DNA from 4 places in the Streptomyces griseiscabiei genome. Region 4 is predicted to be linked to each of the others. Evidence: riboswitches for the same ligand, from Rfam matches in the RefSeq annotation. Region 4 holds a riboswitch; each other region holds the start of a gene.

Evidence for each region. Region 4 has a riboswitch for cobalamin ahead of J8M51_RS31900 (hypothetical protein). Riboswitches for the same ligand answer to the same signal wherever they lie in the genome.
Region 1: another riboswitch for cobalamin. It lies ahead of J8M51_RS28705 (ABC transporter substrate-binding protein); the one in region 4 lies ahead of J8M51_RS31900 (hypothetical protein).
Region 2: another riboswitch for cobalamin. It lies ahead of J8M51_RS14555 (cobalamin biosynthesis protein); the one in region 4 lies ahead of J8M51_RS31900 (hypothetical protein).
Region 3: another riboswitch for cobalamin. It lies ahead of J8M51_RS17375 (prenyltransferase/squalene oxidase repeat-containing protein); the one in region 4 lies ahead of J8M51_RS31900 (hypothetical protein).

The regions. Positions count from the first base shown of each region.
Region 1 covers NZ_JAGJBZ010000002.1:2,618,913-2,624,196, reverse strand. The annotation lists gene J8M51_RS28720 (Gfo/Idh/MocA family protein) at 1-701, opposite strand, end outside; gene J8M51_RS28715 (DUF6215 domain-containing protein) at 982-1,647, shown strand; gene J8M51_RS28710 (RidA family protein) at 1,855-2,262, shown strand; cobalamin riboswitch at 2,361-2,567, shown strand; gene J8M51_RS28705 (ABC transporter substrate-binding protein) at 2,636-3,697, shown strand; gene J8M51_RS28700 (FecCD family ABC transporter permease) at 3,694-4,800, shown strand; gene J8M51_RS28695 (ABC transporter ATP-binding protein) at 4,863-5,284, shown strand, end outside.
Region 2 covers NZ_JAGJBZ010000001.1:3,332,396-3,337,679, reverse strand. The annotation lists gene J8M51_RS14565 (putative cobaltochelatase) at 1-33, opposite strand, end outside; gene J8M51_RS14560 (cobyric acid synthase) at 110-1,651, opposite strand; gene J8M51_RS14555 (cobalamin biosynthesis protein) at 1,648-2,589, opposite strand; cobalamin riboswitch at 2,697-2,849, opposite strand; gene J8M51_RS14550 (DUF397 domain-containing protein) at 3,084-3,290, shown strand; gene J8M51_RS14545 (hypothetical protein) at 3,321-3,632, shown strand; gene J8M51_RS14540 (hypothetical protein) at 3,562-4,068, opposite strand; gene J8M51_RS14535 (helix-turn-helix domain-containing protein) at 4,110-4,967, opposite strand; gene J8M51_RS14530 (hypothetical protein) at 5,213-5,284, opposite strand, start outside.
Region 3 covers NZ_JAGJBZ010000001.1:3,978,488-3,983,771, reverse strand. The annotation lists gene J8M51_RS17390 (ABC transporter ATP-binding protein) at 1-272, opposite strand, end outside; gene J8M51_RS17385 (energy-coupling factor transporter transmembrane component T) at 269-1,411, opposite strand; gene J8M51_RS17380 (SCO2322 family protein) at 1,490-2,182, opposite strand; gene J8M51_RS17375 (prenyltransferase/squalene oxidase repeat-containing protein) at 2,230-3,513, opposite strand; cobalamin riboswitch at 3,631-3,763, opposite strand; gene J8M51_RS17370 (phosphotransferase) at 3,811-4,623, shown strand; gene J8M51_RS17365 (MBL fold metallo-hydrolase) at 4,628-5,284, opposite strand, start outside.
Region 4 covers NZ_JAGJBZ010000002.1:3,406,525-3,411,808, forward strand. The annotation lists gene metE (5-methyltetrahydropteroyltriglutamate--homocysteine S-methyltransferase) at 1-2,157, opposite strand, end outside; cobalamin riboswitch at 2,339-2,538, opposite strand; cobalamin riboswitch at 2,671-2,847, shown strand; gene J8M51_RS31900 (hypothetical protein) at 3,053-3,469, shown strand; gene J8M51_RS31905 (GntR family transcriptional regulator) at 3,725-4,171, shown strand; gene J8M51_RS31910 (ABC transporter ATP-binding protein) at 4,176-5,108, shown strand; gene J8M51_RS31915 (ABC transporter permease) at 5,105-5,284, shown strand, end outside.

The DNA of each region.
Region 1 (5,284 bases), 790 kb from region 4:
GCGCTGAGGAAGATCTCGACGTCGACGACGGCTCCGCCGTCGGTCTCGAACACCACGAACTGGGGGTCGCTCAGGCCCTCGGGGGCGTACGCGCTCGGCCGGGGCCGCAGCACGGTGACGGCGGTGATCTCCTGGCCGAGCAGCCAGCGGGTGACGTCCATCTCGTGCGCGACGGAGTCGTTGAGCGCCATCGCGTCGGTGAAGCCGGGCGGGGCCCCGGCATTGCGGTGCCGGTGGTGCAGCAGCAGCGGCCGGCCCAGCTCGCCGCTGTCCAGCAGGGACTTGAGCTTGACGTACTCGCGGTCGTAGCGGCGCATGAAACCCACCTGGACCCGGCGGTGGCCGAGGCGCTGCTCCGCCTCCAGCAGCCGCAGCGCGGAAGCCGTGTCCGGGGTGAGGGGCTTCTCGCACAGGACGGGCAGGTCGTGGGCGAAGGCGGTGAGCAGGGCGGCCTCGTGGGCGGGGCCCGGGGAGGCGACGAGGACGGCGTCGACGCCGGGGGCGGCCAGCGCCTCGGCGAGGTCGCCGTAGGCCGCGCAGCCCCCGATGCCGGCGGCGACGGTACCGGCCCGGTCGGTGTCCGGGTCGACGACGGCTGCCACATGGGCACCGCTGATCACCCGCGCGATCCGGCGGGCGTGGTCGGCGCCCATCCGGCCGGTGCCGACGACGGCGACGCCCAGAGAGCCGTGCTCGGTCATGGCGTTCCGTCCTTTCGCGCGGGCCACGGCAGGATAGTCGACCTCTCCCGTGCCGGGCTCGCGGCGGCCGGAATTCCGTTTCGCCTCGCGACGATCACCGGCTAGGCTCCCCCGGCGCACGGGGGGCGTGTGCACATCAACGTGGGGGCACGGGGGCATGGTCGACGACTTCAGCGGTTCCGGAACGGGTTCGACGGCGGAACCGGAGGCGGGGGCAGGGTCGGGAGCGGTCGTCGGCGGGGCGCCCGCGTCCGGGCCCGTGCCCAGGTCCGGGAAGGAGATGAGCACCGGGGCCCAGGTGTTCTCGGCGGTGGCGACCGTCGGGGTGATCCTGGGGGGCATGTGGCTGCTGGGGGACCTGCTCGGTGGGACGCAGGAGTCCTCGGGACCGGCGACCTGCTCGGCCTCGGACGACGCCTCGCCGGCGCCGCGGGGCGAGGTCTCCGGTGCCCGGTTGTGCACCGCGCTGAACCGTTCCGACCTGCCGGGGCTCCTCGGCACCCCGACCGAGAAGGCGGTCACCGCCTCGGGCAGTGACAACGAGTCCACCTGGGCCGACGGCACGAAGACCGTCACCCCCGAAGCGACCGTCAGGCTGGACACGTACACCGTCGAGCTCTCGGCGTCGTACGACGACCTCCCGGTCGCCGAGTCGGTCGGCTATCTGGGCTCCGGCGCCGAGACCAGGAAGGTGCTCGGGCACACGGCGGCCCTGTACTCGGGCCAGACCATCGCCATCTCCTTCGGGTTCGACGGCGCCGACGCCGCGTCCGGCCCCGGTGGTGTCGCCCGTCGGCTGCTGGTCGCGACGGACCCGAAGGACAGTGGCAGCACCTTCGAACTCGTCATCTACCGCCAGGACTCCATGACACCCGACGACGAGGCCCTGTTCCGCGTCGCCGAGAAGGTCCTGCCGACGATCCCCGGGTGGAAACCCGCCGCCTGACTCGCCCGACCGCACGACCGCACGACCGCACGACCGCACGACCGCACGACCGCCTGAACTGCAGGGTCACCACGAGGTAACCCAGGCACCGAAAAGTGCGTTCTTCCACGTCAGCGGCCACTCTCCTACGGTTACCCGGTAACCACGAGAGAGCACGTGAACCCCACGTGTTGCCCTTCGGGCGCTCATGACGAGGAGACGTACGACATGGCCATCACCCTGGTGAACCCCGACGGACTGCCGAAGATCGACGCGTACCGGCAGGTGTCCGTCGCGACGGGCACGAAGCTGGTGTTCGTCGCGGGACAGGTCTCCTGGGACGCCGACCAGGTCACCGTCGGCGTCGGCGACCTGGCCGCCCAGGTCGAGCGGTGCTATCTGAACGTCGGCACCGCGCTGGCCGGAGCCGGGGCCTCCTTCGACGACGTGGCGAAGATCAACATCCATGTCGTCGACTGGACGCCCGACAAGATGCCCGCCCTCATGGAGGGCATCTCCCGGGCGGCCGGGAAGCTCGGGGTCACCGCCACCCCGCCCGCCACCCTCCTCGGCGTCGCGGCGCTGGACATCCCCGAGCATCTGGTCGAGATCGAGGCCACCGCGGTCGTCGACTGAACACGGCACGGCACGGCACGGCGAGGGCGGAGGGGCGGGCAGGCGGGCAGGCGGGCAGGCGGGCAGGCGGGCAGGTCAACGGGTGGGCCGGGGGCCTGTGATAGCTTGCCGACGCCAGTCGAACCCATGTGCGCGCATCGACGCGTACGGGTCAGGGAATCCGGTGTGAATCCGGAGCTGACGCGCAGCGGTGAGGGTGACGGGCGGGGCAACGGCCACTGGACGGCGGTCACGATCGCGGTCCGGGAAGGCGTCTCGTCCGGGTGAACCCGAGTCCGAAGACCTGCTGGCGGTCCCCGGCGCCGAGGGGTGCCCGGGACAGCTCCGTACGACCGGGCTTCGCGCATGAGCCCTCGACGCCGAAGGAAGTCCCGTGCCGATCGCACGTCCTGTCCGTCATGCCGTCCTCCTCCTGGCCGCCGGTTCGCTGCTGCTGACCGGCTGCGGGGGCTCCGGGTCCGCCGGGTCCGGCACGTCCGCCGCCGAGGGAGCGGCCCCGGGCGAGTCCACCGGTCATCCGGTCACCCTCGACAACTGCGGTGAGCGGGTGCGGGTGGACAGCCCGCCCGAGCGTGCCGTCTCCCTCAACCAGGGCACCACCGAGATCCTGCTCTCCCTCGGCCTCGCCGACCGCATGGCGGGCACCGCCACCTGGACCGACCCGCTGCCGAAGGCCCTGGAGAAGGCGAACGCGAAGGTGCCGCGGCTCGCCGACAACGCGCCCTCGTTCGAGAAGGTCCTGGACGCCGAACCCGACCTCGTCGTCTCCTCGTTCGCGTCCACCCTCGGCAAGGGCGGGGTGGCGACCCGCGCGGAGTTCGAGAAGCTCGGCGTCCCCACCTATCTCTCCCCCTCCGACTGCGTCGGCAAGGACAACAGCGGTGACGGCGACGGCGTCCGCACCGAGCCGCTGACCATGGACGCGGTCTACGGCGAAGTGCGCGATCTGGCGCGGATCTTCGGGGTCGAGAAGCGCGGCGAGAAGCTGGTGGCGGAGCTGAAGTCCCGGGTGGAGAAGGCGACCGCGGGCCTCGACGCCGAGGGCGTCACCGTCCTGTACTGGTTCGCCAACGCCCAGTCCCCGTACCTCGCGGGCTGCTGCGGGGCCCCCGGGGTCATCACCCGCGAACTGGGCGCGAAGAACGTCTTCGACGACACCGAGGAGGAGTGGCCCCAGGTCAACTGGGAGGCCGTCGCCGACCGCGACCCCGACGTCCTCGTCATCGGCGACCTGGTCCGCGAGGAGCAGACGGCGGAGACGGCAGCGAAGAAGATCGAGTTCCTGGAGTCCGATCCCGTCACCAGGAACATGACGGCGGTGAAGAAGAAGCGGTACGTGCTGCTGTCCGGGCAGGCGATGAACCCGACCGTGCGGACCGTCGAGGGCGTGGAGAAGGTGGCGGCGGCGCTCCGCGAGTTCGGCCTCGCGGGATGACCGGTGCAAAGGCCCACGTACGGACGGGGACGGCGGGGAAGGGGACGGCGGGGAAGGGGGGAACCGCCGGTCCGGCGCCGCTCGTCGTACGGGTGCTGCGGCGGTCGGTGGCGTGGACGGCCGGGCTCGTGGCGCTCGCGGTCTCCGTGGCCGTGGCGATCACCATCGGGCCCGCGGACATCGGCGTGGTCGACGTCTGGTCCACGGTGGTCGCCCATCTCGGCTGGGGGCACACGGAGTTGACGCCCATCCGGGACGGCATCGTGTGGAATCTGCGGCTGCCGCGCACGCTGCTGGCCGCCGTGTGCGGGGCCGGACTGGCGGTGTGCGGCGCGGTCATGCAGTCCCTGCTGCGCAATCCGCTGGCCGATCCCTTCGTGCTGGGCGTCTCCTCCGGGGCGTCGACCGGCGCCGTCGTGGTCGTGGTGCTCGGCGTGGGCGGCGGTGCGCTGTCGGTGTCCGGGGGCGCGTTCCTGGGCGCGGTGGTCTCCTTCGGGCTGGTGCTGCTGCTCAGCCAGACGCTGGGCGGCAGCACGGACCGCGTGGTGCTCGTCGGTGTCGCGGCCATGCAGCTGTTCTCCGCGCTCACCTCCTTCATGGTGATGACCGCCGCCGACGCCGAGACGACCCGCGCGGTGCTGTTCTGGCTGCTCGGCTCGCTCAGCGGGGCGGACTGGACGGATGTGACGGTGTGTCTGGCCGTGCTGGTCGTGGTGCTGCTGGTCTGTCTGGGGCACAGCCACGCGCTGGACGCGTTCGCGTTCGGGCAGGACGCGGCGGCCTCGCTCGGTGTCTCCGTGGCCCGCACCCGGCTGGTCCTGCTGTGCGTCACCGCGCTGCTGACGGCGGCCCTGGTCGCCTCGGCCGGGGCGATCGGCTTCGTCGGGCTGGTCCTGCCGCACGCCGCCCGCGCGCTCACCGGGTCCGGGCACGGACGGCTGCTGCCGGCCACCGCCCTGGCCGGGGCGGTGTTCCTGGTGTGGGTCGACACCCTCGCCCGTACCGTCCTTGATCCGCAGGAGGTCCCGGTGGGTGTGGTGACGTCCCTCATCGGCGTCCCCGCCTTCGTCGCCATCATGTACCGGACCAGGAGCAGCCGATGAACGACCGGGCCGCCACCACGGACGCCGTGGAAGCCACGGACTCGATGGATGCGATGCATGCGATGGATGCGACAGGGACGGCCGGGCTGCGCGCCGAGCGGGTCTCCCGCAGCGCCGACGGCACGTTGATCCTGGACGGGGTCAGCCTGGCGCCGCGTCCCGGGACCGTCACCGGACTGCTCGGCCCCAACGGCTCGGGCAAGTCCACGCTGCTGCGTCTGCTCGCCGGGGTCATCGCGCCGGCCTCGGGCGTCGTCACCCTCGACGGCGAGCCGCTCGACCGGGTGGGCCGCCGCGCGGTCGCCCGGCGGATCGCCGTGGTGGCCCAACAGTCCGACACCCAGGTCGAGTTGACCGTCCTGGACGTCGTACGGCTGGGCCGTGTCCCGCATCGCCGGGCCTGGGCGCCCGTCGCCGCCGACGACGAGGAGGCCGTCCGTACGGCGCTGGCCCGCACCGGTCTGACCGACAAGGCCCACCGGTC
Region 2 (5,284 bases), on a different contig from region 4:
GACGACGGCCGTGAACGGAAACGGAACACTCACTTCTGGTCGCCCTCCAAGTCACCCTCCGGCCACGGGCAGGTGCCCGGCAGCCGTTCGTTCCACAGCGATCCCGCGCTCATCCGGGCACCCCCGGCGCCCCCGGCGGCACGAACGGCAGCCCCGCCGGCGCTCCCGACTCGATGAGCCGCCACAGCGCGTCCGTGTCCGCGTGCTCCTCGATCAGATCGCCGAGCCGGTCCAGCTGCTCCTCGCGCAGCGCGGCGAACGACGTCTCCGGGGCCGGTACGAACCGGCGCCCCGACGCGGCGGCCACCTCGCGCAGGAAGGCCCGCCGGAACCCGTCCGACTCCAGCGACCCGTGCCAGTGCGTGCCCCAGGTCTGCCCCACCCGGCACCCGTCCAGGCTGTTTCCGTGGTCATCGGAGATGAACCCTTCCCCGCCCAGCACCTCGGCGACCCCGTGATGGATCTCGTACCCCTCGACGCGCTCCCCGAGGGCCTCGCCCGCGGGCCGGGTGAGCGTCTTCTCCTCGGCGAACCGCACCCGGACGGGAAGGACTCCGAGCCCCGTCACCCGCCCCAGCCGGCTCTCGACCTCGTCCTCGATGTGCTCCCCGAGCACCTGGAACCCGCCACAGATCCCGAGCACCGGGCGCCCTTCCGCCGCTCTGCGCACGAGCGCGTCGGCGAGCCCCCGCTCCCGCAGCCACTCCAGCGCCCGGACGGTGCCCCGGGTGCCGGGCACGACGACGAGATCGGCGTCGGCCAGCTCCTCGGCCCGGTCCACGAACCGCACCACGACGCCGGGTTCGGCGGCGAGCGCGTCCACATCGGTGAAGTTGGACATCAGCGGCACCGCGCACACGGCGACCCGCAGCACGTCCTCCCCGACGGGCGGGGCGACGTTCGACTCCCGGACGGTCCCGCGCAGCGAGACCCGCAGCCCGTCCTCCTCGTCGATGCCGAGCCCGTGCCGGAACGGCAGCACCCCGTACGTCCGCCGCCCGGTCAGCCCGCGCAGCATGTCGAGCCCCGGCTCCAGCAGGGTGACGTCCCCGCGGAACTTGTTGACGAGGAACCCGGCGACGAGCGCCTGGTCCTCGGGGGACAACAGGGCCACCGTGCCGAAGAAGGACGCGAAGACCCCGCCGCGGTCGATGTCGCCGACGACCAGCACGGGCAGCCCGGCGTTCCGGGCGATCCCCATGTTGACGATGTCGGTGCGCCGGAGATTGATCTCGGCGGGCGAACCGGCCCCCTCGCAGATCACCGAGTCATACGTGCCCCGCAACTCGGCCAGACACTCCAACACGGTCCCGAGCAGCCGCTGTTGCCGCCCCCCGTGATAGCCGCGCGCGCTCATCTCGCCCACGGGCTTGCCCAGCAGCACGACCTGACTGCTCCGCTCGCCCCCGGGCTTCAGCAGCACCGGGTTCATCAGCGCGCTGGGCTCCACCCGACAGGCCTGCGCCTGCATGGCCTGGGCCCGCCCGATCTCGGCGCCCTCCTTCGTCACGAAGGAGTTGAGCGACATGTTCTGCGCCTTGAACGGCGCGACCTTCACCCCCTGCCGCACCAGCCACCGGCAGATCCCGGCGGTGATCACGCTCTTCCCGGCGTCGGAGGTGGTCCCGGCGACCAGCAGCCCACCGCTCATCCCCGACTCCTCGACCGCAGCAGCGACACAGCCGCACCCACCCCCAACGCCAGCCACCCGACCCGCCGGGACAGCCGGACGGCCCGTTCGATGTCCCCCACGACGACGGCGCGCCCCTCTCCATTCAGCACCGGCCGATGCTCGACCCGCCCCCCGTACGACAACGTGCCCCCCAATCGCACTCCGAGCGCCCCCGCGAACGACGCCTCCACAGGCCCCGCGTTGGGACTCGGATGCTTCCCCGCATCGGCCCGCCAGGCCCGGACCGCCCCCCGGGCGTCCTCACCGGAGGCCGCCGCCAACACGGCCGTCAGCCGGGCACCCGGCCACCCCATGACATCGTCCAGCCGCGCCGAGGCCCATCCGTAGCGCCGGTAGCGCTCCGAGCGATGACCGACCATGGCGTCCAGGGTGTTGACGGCGCGGAACCCGAGCAGTCCGGGCACACCCGCCACGGCCCCCCACACGAGCGCCCCCACCACCGCGTCGGAGGTGTTCTCGGCGACGGACTCCACGACGGCCCGCGCGATGCCGTCCGCGTCCAGTGCCTGGGGATCCCGCCCGCACAGATGGGGCAACCGCGCCCGCGCGCCCTCGACATCGCCCGCTTCGAGCGACCGCCCGATCGCCCCGGCCTCCCGCCCGAGCGAGGTCCCCCCGACGACGGCCCAGGTGGCGGCGGCGGTCAGTCCGACGGAGGCGGCACGCGACGGCCGTACGGCAGCGGCGGCGACGGCACCCAGCGCCACGGCGCCGCCCGCGCACACCGCGGTGTGCAGCGCGCCCCACCCGCGGTGGTCCCGCCACAGCACCCGCTCCACGGCACCGGCGGCCCGCCCGAACGCGGCGACGGGATGCCCCCGGCGCGGGTCGCCGAGCAGCAGGTCACCGAGGAGTCCGGCGGCGGCGCCGTACGCGAAGACGCGACCGGCACGCACCGGTTCAGCCGTTCACGGGGTCGGGCAGGGACCGGGCACTGAGCCCCGGCGGGCAGCCGCGCATGGCGCACATGGCGATGTGTCCTCACTCAGGGTGTCCACGCCCTGGTTCGACGAGACCGACGGCGAGAGTTCCTGGCTCCCGGGAGACGCGTCGAGATGCTTCCCCGGTGACAGTGGCGGGACCGCGCCGGACTCGCACCGGCTTCCTCTCCTGCCGTCGTACATGGCCCCGGCAGTCCACCACGCCCCTGGAAGACCCGTCAACTTGCTGTTGACCTGCGATGCAGCGGTGTGCCGAGCCCCACACCGCTGAAATCCCGTCAGACGCCCGAATCGGCTCTTTCCGTGCTCTTCCCCGGTGCCCGGGCGGGGAACACTTGAGGGAACGGCAGTACGAAGCACCGCACCCACGCGGAGGCGGGACACGACACTCGGTCGTCGCGGTGGACGCCATGTCGGTGCGCTGACTCTTGGGCTCGGAGGAGGTCGGTGTGATCGACAGGGAGTCGTCGGCACGGGTGTGGGTCAGGAGCAGCTACTCCGACAACGGGGGCGACTGCGTGGAAGTGGCCGCCGGACGGCGGCGCGTCATGGTCCGTGACTCGAACTTCGATCGTGACGCGCTGCTCGTCTTTCGCCACGCGGCGTGGTGTGGTTTTCTGGCGGGACTTGTGGACCCGGGAGCGGGCGGATCGTGAAGATCCGCTCGGGGGACGGGAGGTGCACACATGGGAGACCGAGCGAGGGAGACCGCCTCGGCGCGCCTGCGGAAGCCGGGCGTCTGGCGGGAACGGGTGACGGCGGCGGCCCCACTGGCGCTCTTCTGCTCCGTGATGGGCGTGCTGTCCGTCGGAGTGGGTGCCCTGGCGGCGCTGCTGGTGCCCGGCGGTGAGGTGCGTGCCCTGGTCTGGCTGGTGGTGACCGTGCTCGGCGCGGCCGGGGCCGGCCTGTGGTGGGGACTGACCCCGGTCACGGAACGGCTCCGGGTCCTGAACCGGGCGCTGGGGGAGGCTCGGCCCCGGCGGCCGCACCACCGCTGACGGGGCTGTTCCGGGAGTCGGCCGAGCGGTCGCGCAGGATCCTGCCCAGCCACGCGCCGAGCGCGGTGACGAGGGCCGCGCCCACCGCGCCGACCACCGCCGAGCCGAGCGGCGACATCCTGCCGAGCGGAAGGCCGGGACCGAACCGGGTGGCGACCGAGACGCTGAACAGCAGGACGCTGCCGCACGCCGTGCCGAGCAACAGCCGCACGGACAGCAGCCGGACGGCTCCCGCCACCCGCGCGCTCTCGACCTGGATCAGTGCCTCGGCCCACTCGGGGTTCTGCATGGCGTACGCCTTGAGGGCGCTGTCGCTCACCTCGGCCGGCTCGTCCCGGTCGGCCCGCTCGGGCGGGACTCTCGACGCGTCGTCCGCAGGGGCGGTGGAGGACGTACGCAATTCCCGCCACCACGCTCGTACTCCGAAGACCGCCATGAGGCCTCCCCCCGTTCGTCGCCCGGGTGTCCCGTCCCGGGTCAGTTGTCGTCCAGACTCTCCCTGATCGCGTCGAGCGCCTCGATCATCCGGTCGCCGTCGTACGCGATGGAGCCGATGTCCTCGAAGCACTCCTGATAACGCGCTGTGAGGCCCAGGTCGTCACGGTTCGTCAGGCCCCCCGTGGGGCCCTCGATGTAGAGCAGATCGTCGTCGTCCTTGAAGCCGAGCAGGATGAACGGCGTGGTGGTGCCGTAGTGCGCGCCCGCCGAGAAGGGCAGCAGCCGCAGACTCACCCGGGGATGCGCGGCCACCGTCTTGATGTGGTCGAGCTGTCGCCGCATGACGGCGGGGCCACCGACCGCGCGCCGTACGGACGCCTCGTCCAGGACGATGTCGGCCTCGGGGCCGCTGTCGCCGTCGAGCAGCCGCTCCTGCCGGGTGACGCGCAGCTCCACCTGCCGCCGCACCCGCGCCTCGGCGGTCCTGGCCGAGAGCAGCGCGGTCGCGTAGTCCTCGGTGTGCAGCAGCCCGGGAAGGACGATGGGGTTGTACATGCGGATCGTGGCGGCGGCGCCCTCGTACCCCAGGTACTGGGCGAACTGGGGGGAGACGAGGTCGCTGTACTGCGCCCACCAGGACTGGCCCTTGGAGCCCCGGGCCGCCTCCTCCAGCTCCGCCACCAGGACGGCGTCCGTGACCCCGTACTGCTGGAGCATCGCCCGCAGGTCCGTCACACCGAGGCTGACCGTCCCCGCCTCGATCCTGATCACCTTGGACAGGGACCACTCCAGGCCCTGCGCGGCGTCCCGCTGGGTCTGCCCCGCGCTCTCGCGCGCTTTGCGCAGCTCGATTCGCAGCCTGCGTCGATTCAGGCTCGGATCGATGTCCCTGGCCATGGTGCTCCCTGCCACATGTCGTCCCAGACTTGTCGGGCCGCCACCTTCGCTGTACCAACTCTCCATTAGAGTAGGTGAGTTGGCGACCGGCGGCTAGCCCTGGTCAGTATGACATGTGTCGTTTCGCGGAGGTCGCCGAGCTACTCCGAATGCGAAGAAAACCCCCGTAAGCGTCACAAGACGCCTACGGGGGTTGAAACCGGAGTTGCCGGTGTCGGCCCGAGAGGACCGTGGGATTTCCGGTCTCAGGTCATGATCAGTGAAATTCCGTACGCCACTGCCGCCGCGCACAGCGCGAAGCACGCGTACGCCCCAGT
Region 3 (5,284 bases), on a different contig from region 4:
GGGTCCTGCCCCACCGTGCCCACGACATCGGCGAGTTCACGCGGCTTGTGGGTGCGGGTGTCCCGGCCCGCCACCGTGACCCGGCCGCGCAGGGTGCCGCCGGTGAAGTGCGGCACGAGTCCGCTCACCGCGCCGAGCACCGTCGACTTGCCGACCCCCGACGGCCCGACGAGCAGCACGAGTTCACCCTCCGGGACCTCGAAGTCCACGCCCTGGACGGTGGGTCGGTCCGCCCCGTCGTACGTCACGGAGACATCCTCGAAGCGGATCACGCGTGTTCCTTCGTGGGCGGGGCGGCGTCCGGAGCCGCTTTCGGTGGGCCGGCGTCCGGAGTCGCCTTCGGTGGCCGGGCGTCCCGGGCCGGTCTCCGCGGGGCCGGTACGGCGAACGCGGGGAGGAGGCCCAGCAGGATCGCGGCGGCGGGGCGGAGGGGGAGGTCCGGGGAGGTGAGGGGGACGACGGCGGGGTGCAGGGCGGCGGAGTCGTACGCGGCGCCGGCGATCAGCAGGGCGGCGACGGCGACACCGGACCCGGCCACCAGCCACCCGCGCACGCCCCACACATCCGGCCGGTACCGGGTGCGCGGTGAGCGCCGGCCGCCCAGCCGCAGGCCGGCGAGCGCGGCGGCCAGCCCGATGAGCAGCACGGGCAGACCGTATGTGCCGCCCTCGGCCGTCAACACCCCGTACGTGCCCGCGCAGACGCCGAGCAGCCCGCCGAGGGTGAGCGCGGCGGTCGTACGGCGGACGGGTGCCGGGACGTCGGCGGTACGGCCGTAGCCGCGCGAGTCCATCGCGGCGGCGAGCGCGACCGAACGCTCCAACGCGCCCTCCAGCACGGGCAGTCCGACCTGCAGCAGCCCCCGTACGCCCCGGTCCGGCCGCCCGCGCAGCCGCCGGGCCGCCCGCAACCGCTGGACGTCCGCCACCAGATGCGGTGCGAACGTCATCGCCACCACCACCGCGACGCCCGCCTCGTACAGGGCGCCGGGGAGCGACTTGAGCAGCCGCGCCGGGTTCGCGAGGGCGTTCGCGGCGCCGACACAGATCAGCAGGGCGGCCAGCCGCAGCCCGTCGTACAGCGCGAACAGGAACCCCTCCGCCGTGACCCGGCCGCCGAGCCGGATGCCCTGCGACCAGTCGGGGAGCGGCACTTCGGGCAGCGTGAACAGGGTGTGCGTCCCCGGGATCGGCGACCCCAGCACCACCGCGAACCCCAGCCGTACGACCAGCACCACCAGCCCCAGTTTCACGAACGCGGCGTACGACCGGGCCCAGGGCGCGTCGGTCCGGTGCGTCGCCACGACGAACCCGGCGACCGCGATGAGCAGACCGAGGAGCAGGGGGTTGGTCGTACGCGACGCGGCGGTCCCCAGGCCGAGCGCCCAGAGCCACCAGGCGAGGGGGTGCACGCCTCGAACCGCCGGGCCGCGGGCCCCGTCCCCGGCCGGCCCCGCCTCCGGGCGCCCTGTGAACCACCGCATCGGCCCCTACCCCCGGCGCCGCCGCGCCTGCCACACCGCGGCGGCCCCGAGCGCGGCGACGACTCCCACACCCACGAACAGCCCGACGGCGGGTCCGTCGCCCTTGCCGGAGGCGCCGGAGGCGCCGGAGGCATCGGAGGCAGCAGAGGTGGCAGGGCTTTCGGGGACGTCCGTGCCGTCGGTGTCGGTGTCGGCGTGTTCGTCGGAACCCACCGCCTCCCCGCACCCCGCCCTCGGATATCCGGCGATCGCGCAGAGCATCGCGCTCGTGTCGTACCGCAGCGGCTTCGCGACCGCCGCCAGCGCCTCGGCCGAGGTCGCGTCGTCCGGCACGCGCGCGCACGCCGTACGCGCCGCCGGAGGAGTCTCCCCGGCCGGTGCGTCCGCCGCCGTGCCGAAGTCGACGACCAGCGCGACCCGCTTCTGCCCGGCCCGCGCGCCCGTGTTCCCGCAGATCGCGGCGAAGTCGGCGACCCCGCGCGGCCGTACCGCGTCCCCGGAGTCCCGGCTGACCGCGAACCGGAACCCCTGCACCTCCCCGTCGACGGGTCGCGCGGTCGACGGCCCCTGCGTGGCGTACGCCCAGGCCGAACCGTTCCGCTCCCAGAACGACCAGTAGCGGTACGCGGCGGCATGGGCCTGCCCCTGCCCCACGCCGCCCAGCCCCAGCGTGAGGAGGACGCCGCTCAGCAGGAGCACGACGCCACGCGACCGCGACCGCGACACGGCGCCGCTCTGCCGACTGGTCACCCTTCCCGCCGCTTCCTGCGGGCCTTCGCCAGCACGAACCCGGCGACGACCGCGACGATCGCGGCGAGGACGCCCGCGAGCCCGATCTTCCACCATGTGCCGTCGTCGGTCCCACCGTCGTAGTACGCCTCCTCGTCGACGGGCACGGACGAGTAGTCGTCCACATCGCGCGCCGGACCGGTGTCCTTGAGCTGGGCCACGAGGTCGGTGCCGCCGAAGTCGCGCGGGTCGCCGCCGGTGGCGTGCACGGCGAAGAGGAGCTGCGCGTACGCGGCGGGCCCGGCCTTGGCCGCCCACACCCCGTGGTTCTTCTCCAGCCAGGAGAGCGGCTTCCTGGTCGCGTCCTCGTCCCCGGCGGCGGCGAGCGCGACGACCGCGTCGGCGGTGTTGCCGTGGTCGGGCTGGTCCTCCGCACCCGCGAGGGAGGACTTCAGATAGCCGTCGGCGGTGAGGTCACCGGCCAGGTGGACGGCACCGTTGTGGGCCAGGTCCGCCGGGGAGTCGCCCGCGGCGCACTTCCCGGCGGAACCCTCCCCGTCGCCCGCCTCGGCCACGAAGCCCTCGCCCAGGACGCCGAGCACGGCGGCGGCCGTGGCGTCCGCGTTCGCCGCGAGCCCGCCCTTCTTGTCGGGCTGATAGGCGAAGCCCCCGCCGTTCTTCTCACTGTCGCCGCCGCAGGGGACGGCGAGGGCGCGGAGAGCGTCGTAGGGCGACTCGCCGGACTTCTCCTGCTTCTCGGGTGCGTCGCCGACGGCGGTCAGCGCGCCGATCACGACGGACGTCGAGTTCGCGTCGCTGGGGCCTCCGGCGCTGTAGCCCCAGCCGCCGTCGTCGTTCTGGTTCTCCTTCAGCCACCGCACGGCCCGCCCGGCCTCGGCGCCCCGCCCGCCCACCGCGGCGAGCGCCTGCACCGCGGCGGCCGTGCTGTTGGTGTCGAGGGCCGTCTTCGCGTCGCACTTCGCGGTGGCGTCCGCCCGGTACGCCGCGAACGCCCCGCTCGCGCACTGCTGCCCGACCAGCCACTCCACGGCCCCGGCCCCGGGCTTCTCGCCCACGGTGTCCAGGGCGAGCAGCGCGAGGGACTGCCGCCAGACGCCGTCGTACGTGGGGTCGTTGGAGCCGTACAGGCCCGTGGGTATCGCCTGCGACGGCGAGGCGGAGGGTGCGGGGGAGCCGTCGTCGGCGAGGGCGGCCGGTGCGAAACCGGTCCCGAGTCCCGTCCCGAGCCCGGCTGCGACGATGAGTACGGCGACTACCGCGGCGCTGCGGCGGACATTCATGATCGGCGGTTGCCTCTCCCTGACGGGGAGCCGGGCGCACGGCGGAGCGCCGGGCGGCTCGGCTCCGTATTCCTCGACGGTGCCGTACCCCGGCGGGCCGCCGGAGTACGCGAGCCGGTCACGAATCCGTACCGGGCGGTCCGGCTCACCGTCCCCTCGCGGGGCCGGTTCACGGTTGCGGGTCAGCGCCGGATTTGCACCGGCTTCCCCCTGTACGGGTGTGATGACGACCCGGTCACTCTACCTGTCGGTAGCAAAGGGCTGAGGGCCGTCCGCGCGCCGGGATAGGTTCGGGCCATGCGCACGGGAAGACTCCTCGGCTCGGGCCGCACGGCCGACGTGTACGAACTCCACGCCACGGAAACGGAGTCCGTCCCGCACGGCCGTGACGACCTCCCCCCGGCCCCCGAAGCCGGTGCTCCCGCCGCCCCCGCCCGCAGTGACGCAGCCGACAGACGAACCGCGCCCGCCGCGCCCCTCGACGCGGCCGGGGCCTGGGTGCTGCGGCGCTACCGGGACGGCTGGGGTGACGCCGTCGCCGAGGCCGAGGTCATGGAGTACGTACGGGGGCACGGGTACCCGGTCCCGCGCGTCCGCTCCGCGACGCGCACGGAGATGGTGCTGGAGCGGCTGTCGGGCCCGACCATGCTGGAGGCCTTCGGCGAGGGCCTGCTCGACCCGGCCCGGGCCGGCGCCGTCCTGGCCCACCTTCTGCACGCCCTGCACGCCCTCCCGCCCCGCGGCCACGCGCCCGCCTCTCGCGTGCTCCACCTCGACCTGCATCCCGAGAACGTCATCGTCACGCCCCGCGGCCCGCAGGTCATCGACTGGAGCAACGCCGAGGAGGGGCCGCCCGGTCTGGACTGGGGTATCTCCGCGATGATCCTCGCGCAAGTGGCCGTGGACGCCGCCGACTCCCGCGCGTCCCTGGCCCACGCCACTCTCGCCTCCCTCCTCGCCCACCAGTCCGACGGCCTGTCCGCCCTGACGGACTCCGGTCTCGCCGAGGCGGGGCGGCGCCGGGCGGCCATGCCGACGATGAGCGCGCGCGAGGTCGAACTGATCGGGGCCGCAGAGGAGTTGATCCGCGCACTCCACCGCCGCAACTGACCCCTCACACCGCCACATACACCACCGGATCACTCCCCGCCACCGCCTCCGCCCGCCCCAGCTTCACCAGGCGCCGCAGATGCGCCTCCGCCTCGGAGACGGCGATGTTGCGGGAGGAGAAGGGGATGTCGGACCAGGGCCGGTTCCACTCCATGCGCTCGGCCAGCTGCCAGGGAGTGAGGGGAGCGGCGAGGAGGGCGAGCAGACCGGTGAGGCGGGCCTCGTGATGCGCCAGCAACTCCCGTACGCGCGCGGCCGATGCGGTGAACGCGTACTGGTGGGCGGGGAGGATCTCCGCCGCGCCGAGACGCCCGACGCGTTCCAGGGAGTCGAGATAGTCGCCGAGGGGATCGGTGACCGTGTCGTCGTCCGGGTCCTCGTAGAGGCCGATGTGCGGGCTGATCTCGGGGAGGAGATGGTCACCGGAGAACAGCCGCCCACGGCCCGCGAGTCGGGCCGGGTGCGCCTCCTCCAGGTGGAGGCAGACGTGCCCAGGTGTGTGCCCCGGCGTCCAGATCGCGCGGACGCGGCGGCCGGGGAGGTCGAGGAGTTCGCCGGGGACGATCTCGCGGTCGGGGAGCGCGGGGGAGAACCCGGGCAGGGTGGCGCGGGGACGGCGCGGGGCCCGCAGCGGCGCGAGGTGTTCCTCGGGCGCGCCCGC
Region 4 (5,284 bases):
GGCCTCCTCGGCGCTCGGGACGCGCGGGGAGTGGATGTCGTACACACCGGGTCCGGCCTCCCGGGGATAGCCGTGGGCGGCGAGTTCACGGGCGACCTGCATGTGCGAGCGGGCGGCCTCCAGACTGATGACGTCGGCGTCGAGGTCGTCGATGGCCTGGACGATGTCGCCGAACTCGGCGTAGCACATGTGCGTGTGGATCTGGGTGTCAGGCCGCACTCCTGCGGTGGTGAGCCGGAACGCCTCCGTGGCCCACGCGAGATAGGCCGGGCGGTCGGCGGCGCGCAGCGGGAGCGTCTCCCGCAGCGCGGGCTCGTCGACCTGGATCACCGAACTCCCGGCCGCCTCAAGGTCGTTCACCTCGTCGCGCAGGGCGAGAGCGACCTGGCGGGCGGTGTCGCCGAGGGGCTGGTCGTCGCGGACGAAGGACCAGGCGAGCATGGTGACCGGCCCGGTGAGCATGCCCTTGACCGGGCGTGCGGTGAGGGACTGGGCGTAGGTCGTCCAGCGGACCGTCATCGGTTCGGGGCGGGAGATGTCGCCGGCCAGGATCGGCGGGCGGACGTAGCGGGTGCCGTAGGACTGGACCCAGCCGTGCCGCGTGGCCAGGTACCCCGTCAACCGCTCGGCGAAGTACTGGACCATGTCGTTGCGTTCGGCCTCGCCGTGCACCAGGACGTCCAGCCCGGCCTTCTCCTGGAAGGAGATCACCTCCTGGATCTCCGCCCTTACACGCTCCTCGTATCCGGCGGTGTCGATCCGTCCGGCGCGCAGATCCGCCCGCGCGACCCGCAGTTCGCCGGTCTGCGGGAACGATCCGATGGTCGTGGTCGGCAGCAACGGCAGCCCGAGATGGGCGCGCTGTGCGACGGCGCGTTCGGCGTACGGCTGGGAGCGGCGGATGTCCGCGCCGGTGACCGCCCGGGCACGGTCGCGTACGGCCGGGTCGCGGGTGATCGGTGACCTCGCGCGGGAGGCCAGGTCGGCGCGGTTGGCGGCGAGTTCGGCGGCGATGGAGTCGGTGCCCCGGCCGAGGCCCTGGGCGAGGGTGACGATCTCCGCTGTCTTCTGCCGGGCGAAGGCCAGCCAGCGCAGCACCTGCGGCTCGATGTCCCGCTCCACCGCCGCGTCGAGCGGCACATGGAGCAGGGAGCAGGAGGCGGAGACATCGACCCGGTCGGCCAGGCCCAGCAGGGTGCCGAGGGTGGACAGCGACTTCGACAGGTCGTTGATCCAGATGTTGCGGCCGTCGACGACACCGGCCACCAGCCGCTTGCCCGGCAGTCCGCCGACGGCGGCCAGGGCGTCGAGGTGGGCGGCGGCACCGTCGGTGAAGTCCAGGGCGAGCCCCTCGACAGGAGCCTTGGCCAGGACCGGAAGGGCGTCGCCGAGCCGGTCGAAGTAGGAGGCGATCAGCAGCTTCGGCCGGTCGGTGAGCGCGCCGAGCTCGCGGTAGGCGCGGGCGGCGGCGTTCAGTTCGGCCGGGGTGCGGTCCTGCACGAGGGCGGGCTCGTCCAGCTGTACCCACTCGGCGCCGGCCGCGCGCAGATCGGAGAGGATCTCGGCGTACACCGGCAGCAGCCGGTCCAGAAGGGTGAGCGGCTCGAAGTCGGCGGCCACCCCGGGCGCGGGCTTGGCGAGGAGCAGATAGGTGACGGGGCCGACCAGGACCGGCCGCGCGGTCAGGCCGAGAGCGAGGGCCTCCTTCAGTTCCGCGACCGGCTTGCCGGAGTTCGCGGTGAAGACGGTGCCGGGACCCAGCTCGGGCACCAGATAGTGGTAGTTGGTGTCGAACCACTTCGTCATCTCCAGCGGCGCCACGTCCCGGGTGCCGCGGGCCATCGCGAAGTAGCCGGCCAGTGCGTCCGCCTCGACGGCGGAGCGGTGCCGCTCGGGGATCGCGCCCACCATGACGGTGGTGTCGAGCACATGGTCGTAGTACGAGAAGTCGCCGGTGGGCACCTCGTGGATGCCGGCGTCGGCGAGCTGCCGCCAGGCGGCGGCACGGAGACCGGTGGCGGTGGAGCGGAGGGCGTCGGCGGTGACGCGGCCCTTCCAGTAGCCCTCGATCGCCTTCTTCAGTTCCCGGTCCGGGCCCTGGCGGGGGTAGCCGTACACGGTGGCCCGTGCTGCCGCGGCTGCGGTCCTGCTGGTCACGGAGATCTCCTTCGCGAGACGATTCCCTGAGATCCCGGAGACGGGACGAGAGCGCGAAGGGATGACGAACCGGACGGCGACGCCCCCGCGCGACAACGGCACGGTCGTTCCGTCTGGTATGTACGCCGACCCGCCCACGAGGTCACCGGGGTATCCGCGCACGGAGTGGTCCGCGCACGGGCAGTTGGCAGGTCTTCGGACTCGCGGGCACGCCCTCCGGTCTCCCGGTGGACACCTACTGGCCGTCGCTTCCCAGGTCCGGTACGTCGGACCCAGTGCGTATGACGGCGGTCGCTCCCACTCACCGCTGCGGGGCAGTCCCGGATTCCCACCGGGTTCCCTCTTGCGACACCCCGCCTGGCGGACGGGGCGAACCAGCTGCTGCGGCCACCATACGGGGTGTCGGCACCGAAATGCCCGACGGTCAGCTCCATTTGCGGACCCTCCGCGCGGTCCGCCGGCACCGGGACGGCCGGGGCGAGCCGGGCAGGGCCCCGGTGCGTACGGCGATATTGATAGCCTCATCGGGCCAGCCGAGCCACATCCGAGGCCAGGGAATCCGGTGCGAATCCGGAACTGACGCGCAGCGGTGAGGGGGACGGGCGGGGCACGCACGCCACTGGGAGACCGGGAAGGCGCCCCGACCGGACGAACCCGAGTCCGAAGACCTGCTGGCACCTCCGTGCCCCCGCGCGGAGGGACGTCCGCAGGCCAGGCTCCGCGAACGAGCCCCGACCCCCGAGGCACGCCCGTGTTCCGTACCTTCGCCCCCTCTCCGCCGCCGGTCACCCGGCCACCCTCGGCCACCCCGGTGACAAGACCACGATCAGGTCCGGTCCTGATCCTGCCTCACCCGGTCCGCGAGGGAATTCCCGCGAGAGGAGCCTGACGAGCGATGCCGCCACGCCCACCTCGACCTGAGGAACGACGTACCGAGCACGCCCCCGCCGCACCGGCGCCCAGCCGCGTCGTCGTCTGCCGGGACTGCTGCTGCGGAACCCCGAAGGTGCCCGGAGTCGATCACGACCAGCAGGTCGCGCACCTGACCGAGAACATCCCCGTGCGCGTCTCGGACTGCCTCGACGTCTGCGAACACGCCAACGTGGTCGTCGTCCAGCCCTCCGCCACCGCACGGGCGGCCGGTGCCCGCCCGGTCTGGCTGGGCCTCGTCAACGACACCGACGCCACCGAGGACATCGTCGCCTGGGTACGGGCCGGCGGCCCCGGTGTCGCCCCCTGCCCCGACATCCTCGACCTCTATGTGTTCACCCCGCCCAGAGCGGCAGGCGGTCGGCCTTCGCGGGAGTCGTAGGCCCGGTGGCCGCACCCGACCTCGGGTGCGGCCCATCGGGGTGAGTTCGTGCCGGAGCCATGAGCGACTCGCGTCCATGACGGGGCGGGTCGACGCCCTCCCGACGCCGGTTCGCTGAACCGCGCCCTCCGCGCCGACCCCGGCGCCACCTCCGGTCCCTGTGGGCAACTCCGACTCCGCCACGCCCGCTTCCCGGATCTCGTTGACAACCGTCCGCGCATCCCTCCATCATCATTCCACTAATCAAGTAGTGGAATGATGAAGGGGGTGGTCGTGGAGTACCGCATCGACAGGCGGAGCGGCGTCCCCGCCTTCCAGCAGATCGTGCAGCAGACCAAACAGGCGCTGCGGCTGGGCGTGTTGGTGCCGGGCGACCGGCTGCCGACCGCCAAGGACGTCGCCGAGACCAGCGCGGTCAACCCGAACACCGTCCTCAAGGCGTACCGCGAGCTGGAGCGTGAGGACCTGGTCGAACCCCGGCCGGGGCTGGGCACGTTCGTACGCCGCACGCTGGCCCGCCCGCAGACCGGCACCGACTCGCCGCTCTACGGGGACCTGCTGACGTGGATGTCGAAGGCGGCCGAGGCGGGGCTGGAGCAGGAGGACGTGGCCGCGCTGGTCGCGTCGGCGATGGAGAAGCAGTACGGCGCCGCGAACGCGCCGACCACGGGGACCAAGACAACGAGGAGCACAGGTGAGTGACGGTATGTACGCGGGGGAGCCGGCGCTTGAGGCGTACGGCCTGGGGATGCGCTACCGGCGGGGCTGGGCGCTGCGGGACTGTTCCTTCCGGCTTCCGGCCGGCCGGATCTGCGGGCTGATCGGACCCAACGGGGCGGGCAAGACCACCCTGTTGAGCATCGCGGCCCATGTCCTGCAGCCCACGCACGGTTCGATCAGCCTGTTCGGGGAGGCGCCCGGCTCCGCGGAGTCCGGCCGGCGTACGGCGTTCCTCGCCCAGGAGAAGCCGCTGTTCCGCCGGTTCACCGTGGCGGAGACCCTGCGGATCGGGCGGGAGCTGAACCCGGGCTGGGACCAGCGCGCCGCCGAGGACATCGTCCGCGCGGGCGATGTGCCCTTCGACGCGAAGATCCACACCCTCTCCGGCGGCCAGCGCACCCGCGTCGCCATCGCCCTCGCCTTCGGCAAGCGGCCCGACCTGCTGCTCCTCGACGAGCCGATGTCGGACCTCGACCCGGTCGTGCGCCATGAACTCATGGGCACCCTCCTCGCCGAGGCAGCCGGGCGCGGCACCACCGTCCTGATGTCCACCCACGTCCTCGCCGAACTGGAGAACGTGTGCGACTACCTCGTCGTGGTCTCCGGCGGCGGAGTGCGCCTCGCCGGTGACGTGGACGAGCTGCTGGCCGTGCACACCCTGGTCACGGGGGTGAAGGAGGGCGACGGCATGCCCGCCGCCCTCGACCACCACACCCTCGTCGAGTCGCGGACCAGCGGACGCCAGTTCACCGCGCTGATCCGCCCCGAGGGCCCGGTCGCCGGCCCCTGGGACACGGACACCCCGAGCATGGAGGAACTGCTGCTCGCCTATCTCCGCTCACCCGGGGCGGTGCCCCTGATCACCCCCACCGCCCAGGTCCAGGGTCAGGCGCACGGCATCGGGACGGTGGCGGCATGAGCACCTTCACCAGCGCCTCGGCCACGAACGGCAGCACCGGCGGCGGTACCGAAGGCCCCAGGAACGGCAGCACCGGCGACGGCGAGAACGGGACCATGAACGCGACCCTTGACGCCACGACCGTGAAGGCCGGCCCGCGGCCCCGCCTCAGCGGAATGACCTGGCTGGTCTGGCGC